3 regions of the Pseudodonghicola sp. genome follow, and region 3 is predicted to be linked to each of the others. Evidence: riboswitches for the same ligand, from Rfam matches in the RefSeq annotation. Region 3 holds a riboswitch; each other region holds the start of a gene.
What was found. A riboswitch is a leader RNA that binds a small molecule or an ion and turns the genes downstream of it on or off. The one in region 3 is predicted to bind thiamine pyrophosphate.
Positions count from the first base shown of each region.

Region 1: another riboswitch for thiamine pyrophosphate. It lies ahead of thiC (phosphomethylpyrimidine synthase ThiC); the one in region 3 lies ahead of thiM (hydroxyethylthiazole kinase).
Region 2: another riboswitch for thiamine pyrophosphate. It lies ahead of thiB (thiamine ABC transporter substrate binding subunit); the one in region 3 lies ahead of thiM (hydroxyethylthiazole kinase).

Region 1 covers NZ_JBLWVT010000003.1:252,971-258,731, reverse strand. Annotated here, with positions in the region: gene ACN0V4_RS07040 (thiazole synthase) at 1-237, opposite strand, end outside; gene thiS (sulfur carrier protein ThiS) at 241-438, opposite strand; gene ACN0V4_RS07030 (FAD-dependent oxidoreductase) at 428-1,363, opposite strand; gene thiC (phosphomethylpyrimidine synthase ThiC) at 1,360-3,147, opposite strand; TPP riboswitch at 3,279-3,399, opposite strand; gene ACN0V4_RS07020 (cupin domain-containing protein) at 3,527-4,150, opposite strand; gene ACN0V4_RS07015 (branched-chain amino acid ABC transporter substrate-binding protein) at 4,316-5,488, shown strand; gene ACN0V4_RS07010 (branched-chain amino acid ABC transporter permease) at 5,554-5,761, shown strand, end outside.
Region 2 covers NZ_JBLWVT010000012.1:26,488-32,248, reverse strand. Annotated here, with positions in the region: gene ACN0V4_RS19565 (ATP-binding cassette domain-containing protein) at 27-725, opposite strand; gene ACN0V4_RS19560 (thiamine/thiamine pyrophosphate ABC transporter permease ThiP) at 712-2,271, opposite strand; gene thiB (thiamine ABC transporter substrate binding subunit) at 2,247-3,233, opposite strand; TPP riboswitch at 3,268-3,367, opposite strand; gene aroC (chorismate synthase) at 3,645-4,760, shown strand; gene ACN0V4_RS19545 (HD domain-containing protein) at 4,753-5,415, shown strand; gene ACN0V4_RS19540 (AEC family transporter) at 5,412-5,761, shown strand, end outside.
Region 3 covers NZ_JBLWVT010000002.1:12,644-18,404, forward strand. Annotated here, with positions in the region: gene ACN0V4_RS03175 (ABC transporter ATP-binding protein) at 1-949, shown strand, start outside; gene ACN0V4_RS03180 (GntR family transcriptional regulator) at 1,012-1,701, opposite strand; TPP riboswitch at 2,044-2,138, shown strand; gene thiM (hydroxyethylthiazole kinase) at 2,201-2,989, shown strand; gene thiE (thiamine phosphate synthase) at 2,986-3,609, shown strand; gene thiD (bifunctional hydroxymethylpyrimidine kinase/phosphomethylpyrimidine kinase) at 3,606-4,412, shown strand; gene ACN0V4_RS03200 (3-oxoacyl-ACP reductase) at 4,409-5,173, shown strand; gene ACN0V4_RS03205 (Lrp/AsnC family transcriptional regulator) at 5,221-5,733, opposite strand; gene ACN0V4_RS03210 (VOC family protein) at 5,730-5,761, opposite strand, start outside.

The DNA.
Region 1 (5,761 bases), on a different contig from region 3:
CTGTGCCGTGGTCACCGCCTCGCGCACCGTGTGACAACCGGCGGTATTGGGCAGGACGCGGCAACCGCTGTCCTTGAGGATATCGCGAAAGGCCGCGCCCCCCTGCCCTTCGCGGCGCAGCGACACGGTGATCACCTCGGCCCCCGAGGCGGCGATCGCCTCGCGCAGGATCTGCGGCGAGGGGTATTGCGCGGTGCCCAGCATCAGCCGGTTTTTCAGATCGATTCCATAGAACATCGCTCAGCCCCCCTGCATCGGTGACAAGACTTCGATCTTCGCGCCGTCGCGCAGCGCGGTGGCCGCCCGCGCCGGGCGCGGCACGAACTGGCCGTCCATCGCGGTCGCGACCGAGGCGGCATCGAAGCCCCGTTCCTCGATCAGCGCCGCCAAGCTCCCCGCGTCGGTCTCGACCGGGGTTCCGTTCAGATCAATCCGCATGGCAAATCTCCTTCGTCATCATCCGGGCAAGCTCCATCGCCAACACCGGAGCCATCAGAAAACCGTGGCGATACATGCCGTTCAGGTGGATCACATCGCCCTGGCGCCGGATCGCGGGCAGGTTGTCGGGGAAAGAGGGACGCAGCCCGGCGCCGGTCTCGATCACCTCGGCCTCGGCGAAGCCGGGATGGATGGTATAGGCCGCCGACAGCAGTTCCATCACCGCGCGGGCGGTGACGGGACCGGCGCGGTCGCTTTCGACCATCGTCGCCCCGACCATATAGCGCCCCGCGCCGCGCGGCACGACATAGCAGGGAAAGCGCGGGTGCAGCAGGCGGATCGGCCGCGACAGCGCCACCTCCGGCGCGTGGAGATAGAGCATCTCGCCGCGCACCGCGCGCAGATCGCCCAGCGCCTTCGCGGCCGCCAGGGCCCGGCAATCCACGATGCGGCCCCGCGGCGGCCCCGCGTGAAAGGCCACCCCACGCGCGATCAGCACCTCGCGCAGATGAAGCAGCGCCCGCCGCGGATCAAGATGCGCCTCGGTCTCGAAAAACAGCCCGCGGGCGAAGCGGCCCGAGAGGTCGGGTTCCAGATCGTCCGGCGCGACCCAACGATGCGCCCGGGTTGCCCGGGCAAAGCGGTCCAGCTCCGCGCCGTCCCGCGCCGGGGCCAGGACCAGCGTGCCGCGATGGGTGACGCCCGGCACATGCTCCGCCCACCAGTCCACCGCCGCCTGACCGCGCGCCACGATCACCTCGGGCGCGCTTTCGCCTTCGCAGAAGGGGGCAAGCATGCCGCCAGCGAGGCGAGAGGCCGGCGCCGGAGCCTCTTCCGGAACGATCACCTCAACCTCGAACCCCGCCTCGGCCAGGGCGGTGGCGGCGCAAAGCCCCGCCACGCCCGATCCCAGGACCGAGATCATTCCGCCGGTGCCTCCGCCGGAACATAAAGCGCGCCGCCTTCGCGGAACTTGGCGGCCATCGCCTCCATGCCCTGCTGTTTCTCGGCCTCGGCACGAATGTCGTGGCTGATCCGCATGGAGCAGAACTTCGGCCCGCACATGGAACAGAAATGCGCCACCTTATGCGCCTCTTTCGGCATGGTCTCGTCATGCATCTCGCGGGCGGTGTCGGGGTCGAGGCCGAGGTTGAATTGATCCTCCCAGCGGAACTCGAACCGCGCCCGTGACAGCGCATCGTCGCGCCGCTGGGCGCCGGGGTGCCCCTTGGCCAGATCGGCGGCATGGGCGGCGAGCTTGTAGGTGATGACGCCAGTCTTCACATCGTCGCGGTCGGGCAGGCCCAGATGCTCCTTGGGCGTCACGTAGCAGAGCATCGCGGTGCCGAACCAGCCGATCATCGCCGCGCCGATGGCGCTGGTGATATGGTCATAGCCCGGCGCGATATCGGTGGTGAGCGGCCCGAGGGTATAGAACGGCGCCTCGTGGCAGTGCTTGAGCTGCTCCTCCATATTGGCCTTGATCTTGTGCATCGGCACATGGCCGGGGCCCTCGATCATCACCTGACAGTCCTTGGCCCAGGCGATCTTGGTCAGCTCGCCCAGCGTGCGCAGCTCGGCGAATTGCGCCTCGTCGTTGGCGTCGGCGATCGAGCCGGGGCGCAGCCCGTCGCCAAGGCTGAACGACACATCATAGCGGCGGCAGATGTCGCAGATCTCGTCGAAATGCTCGTAGAGGAAGCTCTCGCGGTGGTGATGCAGGCACCATTTCGCCATGATGGAGCCGCCGCGGCTGACGATCCCCGTCACCCGTTTCGCCGTCATCGGGATCATGTGCAGCCGCACGCCGGCATGGATGGTGAAGTAATCCACCCCCTGCTCGGCCTGTTCGATCAGCGTGTCGCGGAAGATCTCCCAGGTCAGATCCTCGGCAATGCCACCGACCTTTTCGAGCGCCTGATAGAGCGGCACGGTGCCGATCGGCACCGGGGAGTTGCGCAGGATCCAGTCACGGATGTTGTGGATGTTGCGCCCCGTGGACAGGTCCATCACCGTGTCGGCGCCCCAGCGAATCGCCCAGACCATCTTCTCGACCTCTTCCTCCATCGAGGAGGTGACGGCGGAGTTGCCGATATTGGCGTTGATCTTCACCTTGAAATTGCGGCCGATGATCATCGGTTCCAACTCGCGGTGGTTGATGTTCGCGGGGATGATGGCGCGGCCCTCGGCGACCTCACGACGGACGAACTCGGGCGTCACCAGATCGGGCAGCTCGGCGCCGAAGCTCTCGCCATCACGGGAGTAGGCCTCAAGCCGGCCCTCGTTCTCGCGGATCGCGACGAATTCCATCTCCGGCGTGACGATGCCGGCACGGGCATAGGCGAGCTGGGTGACCGCCCGGTCGCCCACCCCGCGCAGCGGCGGGCGCCGCACCGGGAAGGGCGGGGTCAGCCGGGCGCCGGAGACAAAGCCGTTGTCGGCATCGGTCACCATGCGGCCCTCGTATTCCTCGACCTCGCCGCGCGATTGCAGCCAGCCGCCGCGGACTTCGGGCAGGCCGGTCGCGATGTCGATCCGCGCCTCCGGGTCGGTATATGGGCCCGAGCTGTCATAGACGGTCAGCGGCGCCTCGCCGGTGACGGCGATTTCACGCATCGGCACCCGGATGTCATGGCCTTGGCCACCGACATAGACCTTGCGCGACGCGGGCAGCGCCCCGGTGGTGATGGTGGGAATGGTGTCTTTCATTTCGGTCTCCTCTTCACGATGAGACCCAAGTGAGACTTTTGGCAGAAAGGGACCGCTCAAGCCCCGGATCGCGCCATGCGCAAAGGGCCATCAGCGGCCCGAAAGGACCGCCCTCAGGATCAGAGGAATGCGGAAATGCCCTTCGGTCTTCCTACGCCAGCATCAACTGGGTCAGGTTCAAAGGGTCGCTTCACCGGGGTTTCCCCCTATCAGCCTCTCAGTCCCCTAGGCGGGACTCCCCTGACGTGGGGGCACTATTTGACCGCGCGGCGATCATGTCAATCGGAAAAGGCCCGCGCCCACAGGACTGGCGGCGGCGCGCCGTCAGAGACCGGGGCCAGAGAACCGGGCAGGAGAACCTGGCCAGAGAACCGGCGCCTCAGAAGGTCGCCGGCGTCGCCACCCAGAGGATCCGGCTGACACCCGGGTCGATGTTACGGTAGCGGTGCGGCAGGTTCGAGGCGAAGAAAAAGCTGTCGCCCGGCGCCAGGAAATGGCTGCGGCCGTCGACGATCAACTCGACCCGCCCCTGCAGGATATAGCCGACCTCCTGGCCCGCATGCTGGATGTCGCCGCCACTGTCGGCCCCGGGTTCGAGCGTGTGGATATTCGCGTCGAGCAGAAGCTCGGGGAAGGTTGGCGTCAGCCGTTCCAGCAAGATCGCCGCGCCGTTTTCAGTATGGCTGACCTTGACCGCGGGACGGCTTTCGCCCCGCATCACGCTGATCTCTTCATGGGCGCTGTCTCCGGCGAAGAGATGCACGATCGAGGTATCGAGCGCCGCCAGGATGCGGTGGAGGGTGCGCAACGACGGGGTGGCCTGGTCATTCTCGATCTTCGACAGCATCGACGGCGAACAGCCTACTTCCTCAGCAAGTATGCGCAGCGTTTTCTTGTGAGCCTTGCGGGCCTCGCGCAACCGGGTGCCCAGATCAGACATCGTGCGCGGAGCCGACTCGGCGGGGGCGAGAGTGCCGATATCTTCAGAGTGCTCAATATCCATGCTCACGCGCCCGAACTCCGCCTTCAAATTCATCACAGCACGACTCAAATTCAAATTTTAGCTCAATCGAGCTCAAAAGTTGAACCATATTCAATTTTTTGAGGCAGAGCTTCCTCTGGGTCAAGTCGCCCAAGCAATCTCAGGGAAAGTGGAATGGAATTCAATATGCGAAACAAATTTCACGGGATCGTGCTGGCGGCGACCGCCTGCGCGGGCCTTGCTCTTGCCACCGGCGCCCAGGCCAAGGACACGGTCCAGCTCGGCTTCCTCGGGCCGCTGACGGGGGGCAACTCTTCGGTCGGTCTGGGCGGGCGCAACTCGGCCGAATTGGCGATCAAGCTGCGCAATGCCGATCCGAACTCGAAATACACCTATGAACTCGATGCGCTGGATGACGAATGCAAGCCCAACGTCGGCGTGCAGGTCGCGACCAAACTGGCGACGAACCGCAAGGTCGCGGGCGCGGTGACGCATTATTGCTCGGCGGTGGCGATGGGGACGGTCGATGTCTATCACCGCTTCGGCCTGCCGGCGACGATCTGGGGCGCGGTGCTGCCGGATATCACCTATGGCAATGATTATCCCGAGATCACCCGTGTGAATGGCACGATGATCAACCAGAACGAAACCGCCGCCAAGATGATGACCGGCCTCGGCTACAAGACCTTCGCGATCATCCACGACACCACCGATTACGGCAAAGGCCACTTCACCTATCTGTCTAAGTATCTTGGCGAAGACGGGGCCGAGGTTGTCGGCTCCTTCGGCGTCACCTCGGATCAGCAGGATTTCACCGCTGAACTCACCCAGGTCAAGGCGCTGAACCCCGATGTCGTGGTCTTTGCCGGCCTGACCCCGGGCGGCGTGCGGGTGCGCCAGCAGATGGACAAGCTTGGCATCAATGCCGTGTTCGAAGGTGTGTCGGGGATCAAGTCGGACGCCTTCTTCGAAGGGCTCGGCACCGATCTGGCCGAAGGCACGATGACCTTCCTCGAAGGCGCACCGGCCGAGAAACTGCCGGGCGGCGCCTTCTTCCTGAGCGAATATGAAAAAGCCGGCTACTCGACCCCGCCGGAGGCCTATGGCCCCTTCGCCTTCGCCGCGATGAACCTGCTGATCGACGCGGTCGAGACCGTCGGCCCCGATCGCAAGGCGATCGTCGGCTACATGGGCAAGGTGCAGGATCACCAGTCGATCACCGGGCCGATCAGCTTTGACGATCACGGCCAGAACACCGTCGCCCTGATCACCGGCTATGTCGCCCAGGACGGCAAATGGGTGGTCTGGGAAGACAGCGATTACGCCAAGGGCATCCGCCAGCTTCCGGCCGCGAAATAACACCACAGACCAGTGGCGCGGCGGGCCTGTCCTGCCGCGCCACCTGTTCGAGAAAAGAGGGAATGATGGATTTCGGATTGATCGCCCAATACCTGGCGAACGGCATCCTGCTCGGCACGATGTACGCGCTCGTCGCCGTCGGTTTCACGCTGTTCTTCGGCGTGCTCGATGTCGTCAAGTTCAGCCATGGCGACGTGCTGATGCTGGGCACCTTCATCGGCTTCACCGCCTGGCTGGGGCTTGAGGCCATCGGCGTCACCAACCCCTGGATAC
Region 2 (5,761 bases), on a different contig from region 3:
GCCGCAGGCGATGGGGGCAGCGCCCCCTACCCTTCCCCCAGATAGGCCCTGAGCACCGGCGGCGGGGTATCGAGCAACACCGCCACCGGCTGCGGCGCCGATGCCACCCCATCGGCCACCAGAATGGCCTGATCGGCGATCCGCCGGGCGTCGGCGGGGTCGTGGCTGATCATCATCAGCGTGGCGCCGCTCTCTTCCGCCAGCTCGGCGACCAGCTCCAGCATCTCCACCTTCAGCGCCGGGCCCAGCGCCGCGAAAGGCTCGTCCAGCAACAAAAGCGGCTTGCTCTGCAGCAATACCCGCGCCAGCGCCGCCCGGCTCTGCTGCCCGCCCGACAGCTCGGCGGGCCGGCGCGCCTCCAGCCCCTCCAGCCCGACCCGTGCCAGCGCCTGCCGCACCCGATCCCAATGCGCCGACGTCAGCCGCAGATCGGGACTGAGCCCGAGACCCGCGTTCTGTGCCACGCTCAGATGCGGAAACAGGTTGCCGTCCTGAAACAACATCGCCACCGGCCGCGCGCCCGGGGCGTCACGGCTGATGTCGCGCCCGTCCCAGAGGATCCGCCCCGCCGCCAGATCGCGAAACCCGGCGATCGCCTCAAGAAGCGTGGTCTTGCCCGCCCCCGAAGGGCCGATCACCGCCACCCGCGCCCCGGTCTCGACCTGCCAGTCGGCGCGCAGGGTGAAATCGCCCGACCGGATCTGCACCCCCTCAAGCCTCAGCATGGCGGCGCCCTCCGCGGTCGAAGAGCCAGAACACCAGCACCGAAAGCGCCAGCAACAGCAGCGCCGCGCCGGCCGCAGCCTCCATCCGATAGGCGCCCATCAGGCGATAGATCTGCAAGGGCAAGGTGGCGACCTCCTGATCGGCAAAAAGTGCGATGACCCCCAGATCGCCCATCGACAGCGCCGCGGCAAGACCGGCGGCGAAACCGATCTGCGGCCGCATCCGGGGCCAGAGCACCAGCCGCAGAAACCCCAGGCGCCCCATGTTCAGGCTGAGCGCCAGACGCCCGAAATCGCCGATCACCGCCCGCGCCTGCGGCACCAGGATGCGCAGCGCGAAGGGCAGCGCCATCAGCGCGTTGACCAGCGCCGTCACCGGCAGCGCCAAGGCCGCCGGATCGGCAAAGGGATAGATCACGATGAAGGCGCCGGTGCCGATCACCAGGGGCGACACTGCCATGCCCAGAAGCCCGGCGCCCTCGACCCAGCCGGGATGACGCACAAGCGCCACCGCCACCGCCATCGGCAGGGCGATCAGCAGCAATATCACCGTGCTGCCCGCCGCGATCAGCAGCGAATTCAGCGCCGCCCGCCAGACACTGGCCGGCAGGGCAGAGAGGCCTGTCACGCCCTCGGCCGTGATGGCGGCAAGCGGCAGCAGCAGGAACAGCGCGGCGAGCCCGATCGCCAGCCAGTCCTGAACCTTCAGCCCCCGGCCGCCGGCATCCCATCGCCGGATCGCGCGATCGAGGCCGGCGCCGAAGCCTTCCCCCATCGCCGCGCGCAGGGCCAGCGCGGCAGCCGCGCCGGTCAGGGCGATCTGCAGCACCGACAACAGCGCCGCACGGCCCAGATCGAAATCGAAGCGGAAGGCCTGATAGATCGCCAGCTCCACCGTCGTCGCGCGCGGGCCGCCCCCCAGCGTCAGCGCCACCGCGAAGGAGGTGAGGCAGATGGCGAAGATCACCGCCAGCGCCCCCGGCGCCACCCTGCGCAGCATCGGCCATTCCAGCAACCGCCAGATCGCCGCCGGCCCGGCGCCAAGCTGGGCGGCCAGACGAAACCGCTCTGCCGGGATTTCCTGCCAGCCCTGCAGGATCAACCGTGTCGCCAGCGGCAGGTTGAAGAAGACATGTGCCAGCACCACCCCATGCAGCCCATAGATGCGCAGCGGCGGCAGGCCGACCAGGCCCAGGCCCTGGCTGATCCAGCCCGAGCGGCCGAAGACGGCCAGAAGCCCCAGCACCGCGACGATCACCGGCAGGATGAAAGGCGCCCCCATCAGCGCGATCAGCGCGGCGCGGCCCGGGAACCGCCGTCGCGCCAGGGCCCGCGCCACCGGCAGGGCGAACACCACGCTCAATCCCGCCGACAGCGCCGCCTGCAGCACGGTAAAGCGCACCGCCTGCCAATCGGCGGGCCCAAGACCGATCCCGGTCTCCGCCCGCCAGAATACCGCCGCCAGCGCGCCGAGGATCAGCACCGCGACGCCAAGCGCCGCGACGATCCCCGGCGCCGGGCTCAGCGGCCGAGCGCGGCGAGCCATTCGGCCAGCGCCGGATCGCGCAGCGCCGCCGCCTCATCCGGCGAGAACAGCAGCGCCTTCTTGGGCTGGGTCAGGGTTTCGAACCCCTTGGGCAGCCCCTCGGCCGGGGTGACGGCGGGATACATCCAGTTGGTGGTCGGGATCACCGACTGGAAGGCGTCGGTCACCATGAACTGCAGGAACTGATCCGCCAGCTCCGGCTGATCGGAGGCCGCCAGCTTGCCGGCGACCTCGACCTGCATGTAATGGCCCTCGTCAAACAGCGCGGTGGTCTTGCTGTCGTCGCCTTCCGCGATCAGGTGATAGGCCGGCGAGGTGGTATAGGAGAGCACCATGTCGGCCTCGCCATCCAGGAACAGCCCGTATGCCTCGGACCAGCCCTTGGTGACGGTGACGATATTGTCGGAAAGGCCTTTCCAGATCGCCGGAGCCTCATCGCCATAGGCGGCCTTCACCCACATCAACAGACCCAAGCCGGGGGTGGAGGAACGCGGATCCTGGATCACGATCTTCAGATCGCTGTCGGCGAGTTCGCGGAAACTGTGCGGCGCGGCCAGATCGCGGTTCTGCACGAAGGCGAAATAGCCCCAGTCATAGGGGATGAACTCATCATCCGACCATTCGACCGGCAGGCTGTAATCGGCTTTGACCGAGACCGGCGCGAACAGCCCGGTCGACCGCGCCGCCGCGGTCAGGTTGGTATCGAGGCCAAGCACCACATCGGCCTCCGACCGCTTGCCCTCGAGCCGCACCCGCGCCAGCAGCGCGGCACCATCGCCGGCGGCGACGAATTTCAGATCGCAACCGCATTGCGCCTCGAAGGCCTTCTCGATCGCCGGGCCCGGGCCCCATTCGCTGACGAAACTGTCATAGGTATAGACGGTCAGCACGGGAGTCTCGGCGGCGGCCATCTGGCCTGCTGCGCTGGTGATCAGTCCCGCTGCAAATGCAAGATACTTCATGGCATCCTCCTTTGCGGCGTCGGGGCAAGGTGGAGGCATGTCCATAAACCTTCCCTCCGCCGGTATGAGCCGGTTCAGGTTCAACGGGTTCGCGCAATGCATCTCAGCCCGATCAGGCACCCCGAGGTGGCGCCGACCCTATGCGCGGGGAGGATATGAGGCAAGCGGATTGACGGCTCGGGCCCCGGTCCCTGATCGGAACGCGCCTGCGGCGCGTGCCTCCGGCGGCCGTATTTGGGCCGAGAAGAAGCTGGAGACCCGCCCGGATTTGGCTGCCGGAGGCACGCTGTCAAAGGGCGGTATCCGCTGGCGGCCCGGCCTTGGCTGCCCCGGCCCGGTCGGCACCAGCCCGTGAATCCGCTTGAGCCACACGGCGCGCGCCGCTAATCACCGCAGCAAAGGAGAGCCCCCATGTCCATCAATACATTCGGCCATCTCTTCCGCGTCACCACCTGGGGCGAAAGCCACGGGCCGGCGCTTGGCGCCACGGTGGACGGCTGCCCGCCGGGCATCGCCATCGACGAGCCGATGATCCAGCGCTGGCTGGACCTGCGCAAGCCCGGGACCAGCAAATACACCACCCAGCGGCGCGAACCCGATGCGGTCAGGATCCTCTCCGGCGTCTTCGAGGGGCGGACCACCGGCACGCCGGTGCAGCTGATGATCGAGAACACCGACCAGCGGTCCAAGGACTACTCCGAAATCATGGAGAAGTTCCGCCCGGGTCACGCCGATATCACCTATTGGCAGAAATACGGCATCCGCGATTATCGCGGCGGCGGGCGATCGTCGGCGCGGGAAACCGCGGCGCGGGTCGCCGCCGGCGGGCTGGCGCGCGCCGCCCTGTCGGACCTGGCGCCGGGGATCGAGATTCAGGGTTACATGACCCAGATCGGGCCGCACGGGATCGATCGGGCGCGCTTTGACGCCGAAGCGATCGGCCAGAACCCGTTCTGGTGCCCGGATGCGGAAGCGGCGGAGACCTGGGCCGGGTATATGGACGCCCTGCGCAAATCCGGCAATTCGGTCGGCGCCATCGTCGAGGTGGTGGCGCGCGGCGTGCCCGCCGGCCTTGGCGCGCCGATCTATGGCAAGCTCGACACCGATCTGGCCGCTGCGATGATGTCGATCAACGCCGTCAAGGGCGTCGAGATCGGCGAGGGCATGGCCGCCGCGCTGCTGACCGGCGAAGAGAACGCCGACGAGATCTTCATCGGCCCGGACGGCAAACCGGCCTATTCCTCGAACCACGCCGGCGGCATTCTGGGCGGCATCTCCACCGGGCAGGAGATCGTGGTGCGCTTTGCGGTGAAACCGACCTCCTCGATCCTGAAGACACGGGCGACCATCACCAAATCCGGGCAGGAAACCGAGATCATCACCAAGGGGCGGCACGACCCCTGCGTCGGCATCCGCGCGGTGCCGGTGGGCGAGGCGATGATGGCCTGCGTGATTCTCGACCATATCCTGCTGAACCGCGGCCAGATCGGCGGCGCGGTGGGCGAGACCCGGGGCCGCATTGGCTGACCTCGACGGGTTGCGCGCGCGGCTGCGGCAGATCGCGGCCGATGGCATGGCGCAGGACAGCGCCCATGATCTGACCCATCTCGACCGGGTCTGGGCCAATGCCCGCGCCATCGCCGGGAACGATGTCGACGGAGAGGTTCTGCTGGCGGCCTGCTATCTGCACGATCTGGTCAACCTGCCGAAGGACAGCCTCGACCGCGCCCGCGCCTCGACCCTCGCGGCCGAGGCGGCGGCGCCGGTCCTGCGCGATCTGGGGTTCGGCGAAGACCGGATCGCCGCCGCCCAACACGCCATCGCCGCGCATAGCTTCTCGGCCGGCATCGCGCCGGAAACGCCAGAGGCGCGGGCCCTGCGCGACGCCGACCGGCTGGATGCGCTGGGGGCGGTGGGCATCGCGCGCTGCTTCGCGGTCTCGGGCGCCCTGGGCCGCGCGCTCTATGATGCCGCCGATCCCTTCGCCGCGGCGCGCGATCTGGATGACCGCCGCCAGACGCTCGATCATTTTCGCGTCAAGTTGCTGAGGCTTCCAGCCGATATGCTGACCGAAGGGGGGCGTACCCTTGCGCAGACCCGCGCCGCGCGCATGATCCGCTTTCTCGAAGACCTCGCCGAGGAAATCGGCGCCGACCTGCCGCCAGACTGGGCCGCTTCATGAGTGACATCATCAGCATCACGGCGCCGATCTATGCCGCCGTCCTGATCGGCTATATCGTGGTGCGTATCGGCTGGTTCACCACCCGCGACATGCAGATGCTGGGGCAATATGTGCTGAACCTGGCGCTGCCGGCGCTGCTCTTCACCTCGCTCGCCACCCGGCCGCTCACCGCGGTGCTGCAGACCGATTACCTGCTGGTGATGGTGGTTGGCGGGCTTGTGACCATGGCGCTCAGTTTCAGCTGGTTCACCCTTGCCGCGCCCGATCCGCTGCGCCGGGCCCTGGCGGTGATGGGATCGGCCTGCCCGAACTCGGGCTTCATCGGCTATCCGGTGATGCTCTTGAT
Region 3 (5,761 bases):
GGCGATCGTCGGCGAATCCGGTTGCGGCAAGTCCACCACCGGTCGCGCCGTCATGCGGCTGATCGAACCCACCGCCGGGTCGGTCAAGCTGGACGGCGAGGAGATCACCGAATTGTCCCCCGGCCGGTTGCAGGCGACCCGGCGCAACATGCAGATGGTGTTCCAGGATCCCTTCGGGTCGCTGAACCCGCGCATGACGGTGCGCGAGACGTTGATGGAGCCGATCCTGCTGCATGGCGTCGCCTCGGGCGAGCGGGCCAAGCATTGGGTCGACGAGCTGTTGAAGACGGTGGGCCTGGCGGAACATCACGCCGACCGTTATCCGCATGAATTCTCCGGCGGTCAGCGGCAGCGGATCTGCATCGCCCGCGCCCTGTCGACCCGGCCGCGGCTGATCGTCTGCGACGAACCGGTCTCGGCGCTCGACGTCTCGGTGCAGGCGCAGATCGTCAACCTGTTGCAGGATCTGCAGGCGCAGCTTGGGCTGGCCTATGTCTTCATCAGCCACGACCTGTCGGTGGTGCGCCATATCGCCGACCGGGTGGCGGTGATGTATCTGGGCCGGATCGTCGAACAGGCGCCGGCCGAGCAGCTCTTCGCCGATCCGCGCCATCCCTATACCCGTGCGCTGATCACCGCCGCGCCGCGCCCGGTGCCAGGGCTGCGTGCCGCGACCGAGGCGCCGGAGGGCGATGCGCCTTCGGCGCTGAACCCGCCATCGGGCTGTGCCTTCCATCCGCGTTGCCCGCTGGCGAGCGACATCTGCAAGCAGACCCGCCCCGAGCTGACGGCGGTGGGCGAGGGCGAGACGCTGGTCGCCTGCCATCACGCCGACGCGCCCGCACCGGTGGCGCTGGAACCGGCGCCGCCGGCCTCGGCCACGCTTGCCGCGCGGTTGTCGGTTCTGGCCGCCGCCCGTGCCGCGGCCGAGGTCGGGGCCGAGGGCTAGGGATCATCGGCGTCTCGCATCCTTCCCCCCGCCGGGGGGAGGAAAGACCCGCCTGAGGCCGCTCAGGCGGGGAGGCGGCGATCGCGGATCATCTGGATGACCCATGCGGTCGATTGTTCGATGTCGGTCCGGATGTGATCTTCGAGCAGATTGGCGTCGCCGCCCTGCAACGCGGCGAGAATGCGGGCGTGATTGTCGCGCCCGACGCCCACACTGCCATAATCGGGATAGATGACATTGAGATAGGAGCCCATTTTCAACCAGCAGGTTTCGATGATCTTCAGTAGGGCAGGCATATTGGCGGCCTCGTAGAGCCCGAAGTGGAACTGCCAGTTGAGCTGCATCAGCTTGGCATGTTCCTTCTCTTTGTCGGTCTTGGCGAATTGGCTGTTGATCTCGCTCAGCCGGTCGAAGTCCTTGGGGGCGAGATTGGGCATCGCCTCGCGCGCGGCCAGCCCTTCCAGGCGGATGCGGATCAGGGACAATTCGCGAATGCGGGGCTCGTCCAGGCTGGGCACGAAGACCGTGCCATTGGCGCCACTTTCCAGAACCCCCTCGGCCATCAGGTTGTAAAGCGCTTCGCGTGCCGGGGTCAGGCTGACGTTGAGCGCATTTGCAACCGCCCGAATCGTGAGCTTTTCGCCCGGCCGGAATCGCCCGTCCATCAGCGCGGAGCGCAGTTCCTCGCGCACAATGGCACCGAGCGTTTCCTTGCGGGCAACGGGGGCAATACTGTCAAGCGCCGACGACATGAAGACCTCAATAGTTGTGTTTTTGTTATGTCATACAATTAATGGTGTTCACAGGGAAAAGGCTTTGGCGGTCGACTGACCCGGCGTCCGCTGGCTTGCCGTCTCCCACGGTCGCAGGCGTGCAATCGGCCCGGACGCGGGCCGCCTGGAACCGGCGGGCGGGCGCGGTGATCCTGGTCGCGTGCCGCCGGGTGAGGGGACGAGCCGATCGAGATGCAGGGTAACCTCGGGCCCGACCGTCGGGCCGGCCCTCCCGATCTCCCAGACAGGTGGGCCGCCCGCCGTCTGCCGCCGGCGCGGAGTTGGCCCTGCTTGACATCTCCCCGTTGCGGGCGTTGATTGCGCCACAGACAGGGGCGTCCGTGCATGCGGGCTGAGAAGAACCCTCCGAACCTGAACCAGATCATGCTGGCGTAGGGAGTCTGCAAGCCGGTCAGCCGATCCCGCGCGGGATCTTGCGCCGTCTTCGCTCTCCTCGCCTGGGCACAAGGCGAGACGGATGGACGAGACCGGGCTATATCTGCGCGACATGCGGGCCGAGGCGCCGCTGATCCACAATATCACCAATTTCGTGGCGATGAATATCATGGCCAATGTGCTGTTGGCCGCTGGCGCCTCGCCCGCCATGGTCCATGCGCGGGAGGAGGCGGCGGAATTCGCCGCCTTGGCGCGGGCGCTGACGGTCAATATCGGCACCATTGATCCCGCCTGGGCCGAGGCGATGTTGGACTGCGCCGGAGTGATGGCCGATCTGGGGCGTCCCTGGGTCTTCGACCCGGTGGGGGTGGGGGCGACGCGGTTCCGTCAGGACCTGTCGGTCCGGCTGCTCGACCTGCGCCCAACCGTGGTGCGCGGCAATGCCTCGGAAATCTTGGCGCTGGCCGGGCTCGGTGGCGGTGGCCGTGGGGTTGACGCCGGCGACAGCGTCGCCGCGGCGGAAACGGCGGCGCGCGCTCTGGCGCTGCGGACCGGCTCGGTCGTCGCGGTGTCCGGCCCGGTCGATTTCGTCACCGACGGCAGCCGGGCGTTGCGGGTGGCGAATGGCCATGCGCTGATGCCAAAGGTCACGGCGCTGGGCTGTTCGCTGAACGGGGTGATCGCGGCCTTTTGCGTCGGTCACCCGGCACCTGAGGCGACTGCGGCGGCGCTGGCCTTCTACGGTCTGGCGGGAGAGGTCGCGGGGCAGGGCGCGCAGGGGCCGGGCAGCTTCCAGGTGGCCTTCCTCGATGCGCTGCACGCCCTGACGCCCGAGGCGGTGAGCGCGGGCGCGAAGGTGACCGTGGCATGATCGGGCGCACCATCGGGCCAGTCTATGTCGTCACCGACCCCGAGGGGCCGATCCCGGTGATCGACCAGGCGCGGGCCGCCGCCCGGGGCGGCGCCTGGGCGGTGCAACTGCGCGACAAGCATGCCTCGGATGCCGAGCTGCACGCGCTGGCCGTCGCCCTATTGCCCGAGATGGAGGCGTTCGGCGTGCGGCTGATCATCAACGACCGGCTGGAGGTGGCGCTGAGCGCCGGGGCGCATGGCCTCCATATCGGGCAGGGCGATGGCGATCCCCGGCTGGTCCGGCAACGGCTGGGGCCCGATCCGATCCTCGGGCTCTCCATCGAGACGGTGGCGCAGGCGGGTCATGTGCCGGCGGGGGTCGATTACATCGGTGCCGGCCCGGTGCGCGCCACCGCGACCAAGCCTGACCATGCCCTGCCCATCGGCATGGGGGGGCTGGCGCAGATCGTCGCCGCCGTCTCTGTGCCCACCGTTGCCATCGGCGGGCTCGGGCTGGGCGATGCGGCGGCGTTGCAAGCGGCGGGGGCGGTCGGGTTGGCGGGGGTCACCGCGGGGACCCGGGCCCCCGACCCGCAGGCCGCGACCCGTGCCCTTTTTGATGAATGGAGCCGCGCATGATCCCCAATATCCTTTCCATTGCCGGGTCCGACCCTTCGGGCGGGGCGGGCATCCAGGCCGATATCAAGGCGATTTCGGCCAATGGTGGCTATGCGATGGCGGCGCTGACTGCCTTGACGGCGCAGAACACCTGCGGGGTCAGCGCCGTCGATCCGGTGCGCCCCGAGATGATCCGCGACCAGATCGCGATGATCCGCCAGGACATCCGCATCGACGCGGTCAAGATCGGCATGTTGGGCTCCGCCCCGATCATCGCCGCCGTCGCCGGCGCGCTGGAAGGGTTGGACGCCCCCATCGTGCTCGACCCGGTGATGGTGGCGAAAAGCGGCGATCGCCTGCTGGCGGCCGAGGCGGTGGCGGCGCTGGGCCGGCTGCTGCCCCGGGCGCGGGTGATCACCCCGAACCTGCCCGAGGCCGCCGATCTGCTGGGCCGCCCCGAGGCCACCAATCGGGCCGAGATGGAGGAACAGGCGCGCGCGCTGCTGGCGCTGGGGCCTCAGGCGGTGCTGCTGAAGGGCGGGCATCTGGCGGCTGAGGACTGCCCCGATCTGCTGGTCGAGGGAGAGGTCTGCCATTGGATCACCGGGCCGCGCCATGCCACCGCCAACACCCATGGCACCGGCTGCACCCTGTCGTCGGCACTGGCCTGCTGGCTGGGGCACGGCCTGCCGCTGGTGCAGGCGGTCGAGCGCGCCAAGGCCTATGTCGCCGGCGCCATCGCTGCGGCTGACCAATTGCAGGTGGGCCATGGCCATGGCCCCACCAATCACTTCTTCACTCTCGCCGAAAGGGCCGAGCCATGATCAAACCGCTTCAGGACCAGACCGTCCTTGTCACCGGCGCCGGCCGCGGCCTTGGCGCCGCGATCGCCCGTGCCTTTGCGCGCGAAGGCGCCCGGGTCGCCATCAACTATCGCAACAGCGACGCCGCCGCCCGGGCGCTGGCCGAGGAACTGGGGCCGCGCGCCCAGGCTTTCCGCGCCGATGTCACCCGGCCGGAAGAGGTCGCCGGGATGGTCGCGGCGATCACCGACAGCCTTGGGGCGCCGGACGTGCTGGTGCATAACGCGCTGGCCGATTTCTCCTTCAACGGCGAGGCGCGCGCGCATCTCGACCAGTTGAGCTGGGCTGAGATCGCGCGGCAGACCGAAACCGCTGTCGGCGGGGCGCTCAACTGCCTGCAGGCGCTGCGCGGTCACTTCGCGGCGCAGGCCTATGGGCGGGTTGTCACCATCGGCACCAATCTGGTGCAAAACCCGGTGGTGCCCTATCACGATTACACCACCGCCAAGGCGGCGCTGCTGGGCTTTACCCGCACCGCCGCGAAGGAACTGGGGCCCCTGGGCGTAACGGTCAACATGGTGTCGGGCGGGCTGCTGCGCACCACTGACGCCAGCGCCGCCACGCCCGAGGCGGTTTTCGACATCATCGCCAGCCAGACGCCGCTGGGGCAGGTGACGACGCCGCAGGAATTGGCCGATGCGGTGCTGTTCTTCGCCTCGCCCTGGGCACGGGCGGTCACCGGGCAGAACCTGGTGGTCGATGGTGGGCTGGTCTTCGACTGAGGCTTGCCGGAAACGGGCCGGGACCATAGGCGCCCCGGCCCGTCACCTTACAGATATTTGGTCGGGATGACGGTGGTGAACTTCAGTTCCTCCATCGAAATCATCGAATTGACCTGGCTGAAATCCAGTCGCTCGATCATCCGCTTGTAGACCGCGTCATAGGTCGCCATGTCCGGCACCACGACCTTGAGGATGTAATCCACCGTCCCGGTCAGCCGATAGGCTTCGAGGATTTCCGGGATCTCGTCGATCAGCGCCCGGAACCGGTTCAGCCAGTCGATTTCGTGCCGGGGGGTGCTGACGCCGATGAAGACGGTCAGCGGCACATTGGCGCGGTTCTGGTCGACCAGAGCGACACGCCGCTTGATCAGCCCGGCCTCCTCCATCCGCTTGATGCGGCGCCAGCACGGGGTGGCCGACAGCCCCACCGCCTCGGAAATCGCCTGGATCGGAGTGTCGCTGTCCTGCTGCAACATCTCCAGGATACGCTGGTCGATCTCGTCGAAGGTGATGCTCTCGGCCGGTTTGGTGCCGGTCTTGCGGGGCTTCGGATCTGTCATGTGGGGACGAATTCCACGATGACGCCGG